4 regions of the Rhodococcus globerulus genome follow, and region 3 is predicted to be linked to each of the others. Evidence: riboswitches for the same ligand, from Rfam matches in the RefSeq annotation. Region 3 holds a riboswitch; each other region holds the start of a gene.
The links. Region 3 has a riboswitch for S-adenosylmethionine ahead of KYT97_RS08670 (bifunctional o-acetylhomoserine/o-acetylserine sulfhydrylase). Riboswitches for the same ligand answer to the same signal wherever they lie in the genome.
Positions count from the first base shown of each region.

Region 1: it holds a riboswitch for S-adenosylmethionine, as region 3 does, so the genes downstream of both, KYT97_RS22305 (aminotransferase class V-fold PLP-dependent enzyme) here and KYT97_RS08670 (bifunctional o-acetylhomoserine/o-acetylserine sulfhydrylase) in region 3, are expected to answer to the same signal.
Region 2: it holds a riboswitch for S-adenosylmethionine, as region 3 does, so the genes downstream of both, KYT97_RS27460 (LLM class flavin-dependent oxidoreductase) here and KYT97_RS08670 (bifunctional o-acetylhomoserine/o-acetylserine sulfhydrylase) in region 3, are expected to answer to the same signal.
Region 4: it holds a riboswitch for S-adenosylmethionine, as region 3 does, so the genes downstream of both, KYT97_RS12505 (LLM class flavin-dependent oxidoreductase) here and KYT97_RS08670 (bifunctional o-acetylhomoserine/o-acetylserine sulfhydrylase) in region 3, are expected to answer to the same signal.

Region 1 is NZ_CP079698.1:4,902,267-4,904,463, forward strand. It holds gene KYT97_RS22300 (BCCT family transporter) at 1-593, opposite strand, end outside; SAM riboswitch class IV at 1,136-1,250, shown strand; gene KYT97_RS22305 (aminotransferase class V-fold PLP-dependent enzyme) at 1,305-2,197, shown strand, end outside.
Region 2 is NZ_CP079698.1:6,031,926-6,034,122, forward strand. It holds gene KYT97_RS27460 (LLM class flavin-dependent oxidoreductase) at 1-1,095, opposite strand, end outside; SAM riboswitch class IV at 1,185-1,298, opposite strand; gene KYT97_RS27465 (stealth family protein) at 1,711-2,197, shown strand, end outside.
Region 3 is NZ_CP079698.1:1,895,165-1,897,361, forward strand. It holds gene KYT97_RS08665 (NADP-dependent isocitrate dehydrogenase) at 1-809, opposite strand, end outside; SAM riboswitch class IV at 1,116-1,260, shown strand; gene KYT97_RS08670 (bifunctional o-acetylhomoserine/o-acetylserine sulfhydrylase) at 1,404-2,197, shown strand, end outside.
Region 4 is NZ_CP079698.1:2,762,325-2,764,521, forward strand. It holds gene KYT97_RS12500 (type 1 glutamine amidotransferase domain-containing protein) at 1-486, shown strand, start outside; SAM riboswitch class IV at 937-1,050, shown strand; gene KYT97_RS12505 (LLM class flavin-dependent oxidoreductase) at 1,102-2,187, shown strand.

The DNA.
Region 1 (2,197 bases), 3.0 Mb from region 3:
ACGTCGATGGCGTGCCCGATCTTGCCCTCGATGCGGGCGCGTCCGAGCAGGGGTTCGAGGAGCCAGCGGATCGACAGCGGGCGACCCTTGCGGTAGGTCATGTACGCCAGTCCGAGGCCGACGACAACGTAGATTGCCCACGCGTGCAGGCCCCAGTGGAACATCGTCAGTTCCATTGCCTGATTTGCGGCCGCGTCGGTCGATCCTGCTACCCGGCCCGCGACCGGCGGGTCCACGTAGTGCGAAAGTGGTTCTGCCACTCCGTAAAACACCAGACCGATGCCCATGCCTGCACTGAAGAGCATGGCAAACCAGGACATCATGCCGAACTCGGGCTGTTCGTCGTCGCGGCCGAGTCTGATGTTGCCGATCCGGCTGATCGCGCAGTAGAGCGCAAAGACCACAAATCCGGTGGCAGACAGGATGTACCACCAGCCGACACCATCGGTGATGGCGTTGTTGAGGCTCTGGAAGGCGTCGGACGCAGTCCCGGAGTAGATCACAGCAAAGGCGATCAACCCGAAGATCACTATCGATGCCGGGACGAATACGGGTTTCCGTAGTCCCCTCCACGCGTTTTTGACCGCAGTCATCTCGCTCCTTCACACAGTTCAGCGTTCTTGTCGCACTCCGGCGACATCGTCGACGCGCTCAGCCCTCGTACGGCGGCCACAGGTCACGTAGGTGGGCATGCGCTCGCACCATCGCAGTAAAGACCGGGCTATTGCTTTGCAATTCAACGTAGCTGCGCAGTTCTGGCGACTCAAATGAATGAAAGATGGTGCAGTGTTGACGAATCTGCCGGTCTTGTTCGACTATCGATCTGTATTTTGTTGCTGTTTAAGGATTCTCGTAATCGTTTGCTCGAAATCTGTTCGAATCTCTCTGGAATGCAAGGAATGAAGGGTCAATGCGAGATTCGGAACGAATCGTATTTGTCAAACTCGGTGAATGATTCTGTAGGTCAAGCGCTTATGGCCCGTGAAGGCTCCTCGGAAGGTTGCGGTGCCACGGAGGCCGAAACGTTACCGTGATGGTGGTCACCACGAAGAGATGTCGGGCGATTTGTCGGAGTCGAGAGCGTGTTCTGCGTTGGGGTTGACAAGCCGGTTGACTCCTGCCATTCTCGTTTGCAGGTCACGAGTACCAGTGTTCAGCCCCGGCTTGCTGGTCGGCAACCCTCCTCCGCGGTGGGGTGCTCCGGGTGACGACCCGGCTGTATCCGAAAACGGATTCGGCAAGCGCGGACTCTTCCGGGGACATCACCCGAACGAATGAGTCCTTGAACGTGAGGATTGTCTTCGATGACTGCTGTTCTGAGTGCCGATACCTGCACCGCTCCCATTGCCAAGGTTTCTGGCGCCGACCTACAGGTTCCCCTCGTCCAGGGTGGTGAGTGTTCCTACGCGAACTTCGACTACGCAGCGAGCGCGCCCGCATTGGCCCAGGTCACCGATCGCATTGCGGAACTTCTTCCCACGTACGCCAGCGTTCACCGCGGTGCCGGATACGCCTCCCGGATCTCCACGCTGACCTACGAGAACGCTCGCGAATCGGTTGCTCGCTTCGTGAACTGCGCTGACGATCAGGTTGTCGTCTTCACCCGCAACACCACGGACTCGCTCAATCTTCTCGCTCAGTCCGTGCCCGGCAGCACCGTCGTTCTCGACGTCGAGCATCACGCAAACCTGTTGCCCTGGAACGACGCTCGCATCGTCACGGCCGCCGATACCGTCGAAGAGACCATCGAGCGCCTGATTGCGGAACTGTGCACCAAGCCCGCCGCGCTCCTCGCCATCACGGGAGCGTCCAACGTGACCGGCGAGATCCTGCCGATCGCACGCCTCGCGGACATTGCACACCGTTGTGGTGCACGCATCCTCGTCGACGCCGCTCAGTTGGCTCCCCATCGTCGTATCGATCTGCAGGAATGCGGAGTCGACTACCTCGCGTTCTCGGGTCACAAGCTGTACGCACCGTTCGGTGCCGGCGTCCTCGTCGGTCGCCGCGACTGGCTCGACGAGGCCAAGCCGTACCTTGCCGGTGGCGGCGCTGTCCGTGAGGTGACGCTGGAATCCACCGAGTGGGCCTGTGCTCCCGCCCGTCACGAGGCCGGTTCGCCCAACGTCCTCGGTGCTGCTGCAATCGCCGCAGCCTGCGACGCACTGACCGCGCTCGACTTCGACGCCATCTCGGA
Region 2 (2,197 bases), 2.6 Mb from region 3:
CACAATCGTGTCAAGATCGTCCACGGCAACACCGGGTCGCAAACGAAAGCCCTCGATCCCCAACTGCTGCCAGCGGAGAAGGTGATCGGCCAATTCAGCCGGCGTGCCGGTGAAGATCAGTGCATCAGAGCGGTACTGGGTACCCGACGCATTGTCCAGGCGGTCGAGTCGTTCTCGACCCGATTCCCCTGCCGCATCGAAGAACACAACAATGTCGCCGTATACCCGGAGCGGTTCGCCCGAGCGCTCAACCCGTTCCTGCGCCGCCCGCACTTCGGCGAGAATCGAGGGCACCTGACCATCGTCGAGAGGAGTCACAAACACCAGATCGGCTGTTCGAGCAGCCAGCTCGTACGGAACGCGCTGGTGTGCCAAAGCTGCGACAAGTGGCTGCCCCTGCGGCGGCCGCGGAGTGACCGACGGTCCACGCACGGATAGGTACTTGCCCTCGAAGTCGATGTAATGCAACTTGTCTCGATCGATGAACCGTCGATGCTCCACGTCACGAATTTCGGCGTCATTCTCCCAGCTGTCCCAGAGGCGCCGAACCACATCGACGGCCTCAGCCGACTCTTCGAACAGATCCCGTACGAAATCGGGAAGGTTGCCTGAAACCAGCAACGCCCGATCATCTTCGGTCAACGCGGGGATATCGCGCCGGCCGAAATGCGAGGCCTCCGCTTCGGACGCTGAGACTTTCACCTGCAACCCGCCGCGGCCTCGCGACGTGTAGTCGAGTGTTGCAACAGCTTTGGAGACATGAAACGGCTCGGTATGCGTCGTGGTGATCGTCGGAATCAACCCGATATTGCGCGTCACCGGTGCCAGCCTGGCTGCCACGAGATGTGCGTCCAGTCGAGCGCGCACACGATCGACTGCGTCACCGACTGGCTCGAATGGGTTACCCGGTACGGAAAGACTGTCCTCGATACTCACGAAGTCGAGCAGACCGCGTTCGGCTGTAGTAACGAGATCGGTCCAGTACGACGCGGTGAACAGCTCGCTCGGACGCGAATGGGGTTCTCGCCAGGCCGCCGGGTGCCAGCCGGCGCCGTCAAGCGCTACGGCGAGGTGGATGGGAAGGGTGGAGGTCATCGGCTTCTACTCCTGTTCGAGGACTACTCGGGAGCGCACAGTGCCGGCCGCAGAACCGTCAGCCCTCTTTCACTGACGGGTAGTGCCGCAACTGCCGCTTGCGACACACACCACGCGTGTCGCCAGGTGTGATCCCGGGGCACCCCATCGGCATGAAGGGTTGCCGTCCAGCTAGCCGGTCCTTGTCGCTGGAACTCTGCACCTGCTGTGATCGTATCGAGAACAGCGCTTGGTCCCTATGAACCCGAGATGCCAGAAGATGGCAGAAACCACGCGCCACCTGCCACAACCGACACCCGATCCTTTTCACTCTCGAGGATTCGAATTCGCGTGTCGGTACCGAGTATGCGCAAACTCCCCACCAACACGAATCGCTCCAATTCCCGACTAGACTGGCACGACACCGCCTCCGCGCGCCCTGTCATCGAAAGGCACGTCATCACACAATCTCCCGCTCCGCACGACATCTACTTCGTACCCCCGGAGCAGGACACCACTGACACAGTGAAACCCGTCTCGTCCTCCGTGCGCGCTCGATTGGAGGACCGTCCGGAAACTGTGCGGTTCAAGAATCGGTTTGCCCTCCCTATCGTCACCACAACCCCGCTCGAAGCGATGATCGAGGACCTGCTGTTCATCCGCGATATTCTCGACGCGGCAGGTGTCGAATACCTCCTCGTACGCGGCAACGACGAACGAGCAGTCATCGCGGTCAACTGGGACAACCGAAAGAAATTGCGCCGCGCGCTGATCGACGGATGCCAGAACACACCCTTCTATTCGAAGACTCTCGACGCTAAGAAGAGTCCAGCGCTCTTGATAGCCGACGGCGCACTGTCCACCACACCAAAAGCCCGCATCTTTCGACTTTTTCGGCCGCGTGTTCATCTGGCGAGTGGTCTCAACTACGGCGCGAATATCGGACTTCAGATCGAACTGTGGTCGATGTCCGACACAGAGATCGTTTTGCCCATCGAAAATTCACTGACCCGGCGGACGGTGCGTCCGGAAGAAGCAGTTCGTGGAACGGTGGAGCGTTTCGGCCGTGTGTGGCCGACGATCGAGAACATGTTTGCCGCCCATGCCTCCGACATCAATTTCG
Region 3 (2,197 bases):
TTGCATGCCCAGACGTAGCCGCCCTCCCACTTGAGTGCGGAAGCGACCATGTCGTCGATGAGGCGGTGCTCGTAGGTCAGACCTGCGGCATCGAACTCAGCCTTGAACTCGGTCTCGTAGACGTGCTGGAAGATGTCCTTGAAGGCACCGTCGTACGCCTTGAGAATGGTGTTCTTGGTGGACAGGTACACCGGGTAGTTCTGCTGCAGTCCGTAGGTGAGCGACGCGCGAGCGAAGTCACGGATGGACGTGGTGAAGTTGTACTGCCCCTGGACGACGCCGCCCTCTTCAGGGAAGTTGACCAGTTCGTGCTCGATCGGTGCGCTGCCGTCCTCAGGCGTGTAGGTGATCATCACCTTGCCGGGGCCGGGGACCTTGAAGTCTGTGGCGCGGTACTGGTCGCCGAATGCGTGACGGCCGATGATGATCGGCTTGGTCCAGCCCGGGACGAGTCGCGGAACGTTCGAGATGATGATCGGTGCGCGGAAGATCGTGCCGCCGAGAATGTTGCGGATCGTTCCGTTCGGGGAACGCCACATCTTCTTGAGACCGAATTCCTCGACACGAGCCTCGTCCGGCGTGATGGTGGCGCACTTGACGCCCACGCCGTGCTTCTGGATCGCGTGTGCGGCGTCGATGGTGACCTGGTCATCCGTCTCGTCGCGGTATTCGATACCGAGGTCGTAGTACTCGAGGTTCACATCGAGGTACGGGTGGATCAACTTGTCTTTGATGAACTGCCAGATAATGCGTGTCATCTCGTCGCCGTCGAGTTCGACGACGGTGCCCTCAACCTTTATTTTGGACATGGGTGCTTCGCGTCCTCCTAGGAAGTTTCCCCTGGTTACACGGTTGCGGTCACACTTTGTGAGTGAGTCCGCGAACGGTTCGATTATCAAACCTAGACTGTGTGGACTGATCCCGGGAGATGAGTCCCAAACAAGACAAGCGTACTGCTAACGCTGGGGGCCGCAACCGGCAGCCCCTCCTCCGAGTCACTACTCACCGGTAACTTTTGCCTGCTAGTGGGCACCGTCGCGTCGAATGGCGACTGGTGACGCCGCACACTTCGACCCGCGTCATCCTTCGGCTTCACTCCCGGTAGAATTCAGCTCGGTCATGAGTACCAGCGTCAAGCCCCGGCTCGCTGGACGGCAACCCTCCAACCGCGGTGGGGTGCCCCGGGTGATGACCAGGTCGCCTCGAGGCGAAACTGCGCAATTGCAGCTTCACCGGATTTCCAGGCGACAAGCGCGGGTCCGACAGGGACGGACCCCAGACCGGGCCGAGCCCCACGGAGGTTTTTCAGTATGTGTCGCACTTGTAGATAGACCCCAGCACGGGGCGGCGATCATTCGCCCCCGTCCGACAGCTATCCGTCAGACCACTGGAGTACACAAATCATGACCGACATCTCAGCTAACTGGTCCTTCGAGACCAAGCAGGTCCACGCCGGACAAACCGCAGACACCGCCACCAACGCGCGCGCACTGCCGATCTACCAGACCACCAGCTACGTCTTCGACAGCACCGACCACGCCGCCGCGCTGTTCGGCCTTGCTGAGCCGGGCAACATCTACACGCGCATCATGAATCCAACGCAGGACGCCGTCGAGCAGCGCATTGCTGCACTCGAAGGCGGTGTCGCGGCACTCCTCCTGTCCTCGGGTCAGGCCGCCGAAACCCTCGCGATCCTCAACATCGCGGAGGCCGGAGACCACATCGTCGCCAGCCCCTACCTGTACGGCGGCACCTACAACCTCCTGCACTACACGCTTCGCAAGCTCGGCATCGAAGTCACGTTCGTCGAGGATCCCGACAACCTCGACCACTGGCGCGAAGCCATCCGCCCCGACACCAAGGCCTTCTTCGGCGAAACCATCGCCAATCCCAAGAACCACATCCTCGACATCCCCGGGATCTCAGCGGTGGCTCATGAGAACGGCCTCCCCCTGATCGTCGACAACACCGTCGCGACGCCGTACTTGCTTCGCCCCCTCGAACACGGCGCCGACATCGTGCTGCACTCCGCCACCAAATATCTCGGCGGACACGGCACGGCCATCGCCGGCGTCATCGTCGACGGCGGCACTTTCGACTGGACGCAAGGCAGACACACCAACTTCACTACCCCCGATCCGAGCTACCACGGCGTCACGTTCGCCGACCTCGGCGCACCCGCCTACGCTCTCAAGGC
Region 4 (2,197 bases), 870 kb from region 3:
GGCGCTGATCGCATGCGCAAGTACATTGCCGATCTGCAGCCGGCGCTGAACTCACCCCACGTTCTCGAAGAAATCGACTCCGATACCTACGACGTGGTCTTTGTTCCAGGCGGACACGGGCCGATGGAGGATCTCGCAGTGTCCAAAGCCTTCGGCGAGCTTCTCGTGAAATTCTTGGACGCAGGCAAGGTTGTCTCGGCAGTCTGTCACGCACCGGCAGCGTTGCTCCCCGCGCGCAGATCCGATGGAAGCTGGCTGTTCGACGGTTACAACCTGACCTCCTTCACCAACGAAGAGGAGACCCAGGCAGGTTTGGCGGACAAGGCTCCGTGGCTGCTCGAAACGAAGCTACGCGAGCAGGGCGGCAAGTTCTCGAATGCTGAGGCGTGGTCCCCCTACGTCGTAGTGGACCGCAAGCTGTACACCGGACAAAACCCGGCGTCGTCCAAGCCTCTCGCGGAGCGAATCATCGCGGACTTGAGCTGAGCTGTCGAAGTTTGTAGATCTCAACGACGGAGCGAAACCCCTAAACGGAGTGCTACACGTACCCGCTTAGGGAATCGTTCTGTCCGGGAGCGCTTTTCCGTTGGTGCAGAATGATCCAGGTCTGCGCATAAACCGACTTCGCCTTCATTATCCCTCGATGCCGACCACCGAGATACCCACCTTCTCAGATGCTCTCGCGCGAAAGCCTGTGGACGGAATATGCGGCGATAGAGTTACATCGAGTCATGATGCGTTTCCAGTTCGAGCTGGTACCGGTGGACGAGGTCGAACCGTCGAGCCAGATACGCAACCAGGAAGACCCGAGCACCGCACATCTTCGAATCAGCCGGATCTCAATGCTGGACACCACCCGAAAAACCGGATAAGCAGCGTTCCATGTTGGGGTGCAAAGGTTTTCGGCGATGATTGTCCGTGTTAGATTTGAGCCACGGTCATGAGCACCAGCATCAAGCCCTGGCTTGCTGGTCGGCAACCCTCCCGCGCGGTGGGGTGCTCCAGGTGACGACCCGGCGGCATCTGCAATTGATTCCGCAAGCGCGCAGGGTGAGGGTAGAGCCCGGCGCGTGTCCGCACTCATTCGAAAGGTCCCCGGTCGTGGTTGGATCACCTGGTTTCTTGCACTTTGCAATCGAGTTGGACGGCGCGGGAAGCCATCCCGCTGCATGGCGGGTGTGGGGTCACCCACCCGCCGAGCTACTATCGCCTCGGATTCTTCGGTCGAGCGCAGCGACCGCAGAGGCAGCCGGATTCTCATTTGTCACCTTCGACGACAGGGTGGTGCCGGAGGGCACACTGCACCCGGTGGGCAGGTTGGATGCTGGGGCTCGCGCGGCGTACCTCGCCTCGACGACAGGGCAGGTTGGGCTCGCCCCGACAGTGCAGGCCCTGACAACCGAACCGTTCCACCTCGCCACCCAACTCGCCAGCCTCGACCACGCGTCAAGAGGCCGCGCTGCCTGGGTGGTCGGTGCGGACAACTCCGTCGACGTCAACGAAGCCGTCGGCTTCGAGCCCCGAAGCGCCGAGGCCGCGAGCCGCGAGGTCCGGGACGTCGTGGACCTTGCACGCCGACTGTGGGATTCGTGGGAGGACGACGCTGTCGTCCGCGACCCCGCGACCGGCCGCTACCTCGATCCGGACAAGGTCCACCACGTCCGGTTCTCCGGCGAGTTCTTCGACGTCGTCGGCCCCCTGATCACTCCACGGTCCCCGCAGGGCCAGATAGTCGTCGTGGGAGACGCCGATCTCGGCGTGTCGGACCTCCTCGACGTCGTGCTGGTGTCGGGCCATGACACGTCCGCGATCGCCGAAGAGGCGGCCCGGCAACAGGGTCTCACCTTCGCCGACATCGAGGTAGTTTTCGACACCCCCGACCAGACGGCACAGTCGCGGCTCGCCGCGCTCGACGAGCATTCGCCGTGGCCCGACCGTGGACGGCTCCGTTTCACCGGTTCGGCACCCGACCTCGTCGATCTGCTGAGTTCCCTTGCCGGCATCGTCGATGGCGTCCGGATCCACCCCGCCGTCGTCACAACCGATCTGAAAGTCCTGCGCGAGAGCGTCGTTCCTACGCTGCAGGAATTATCGGTGCACCGCGCCCCTCGGATCGGCGCAACCCTGCGCGAAACGCTCGGGCTCGAGCGTCCCGTCAGCCGCTACGCATCGTCCACAACCCGCTAGTTCAGAGCCA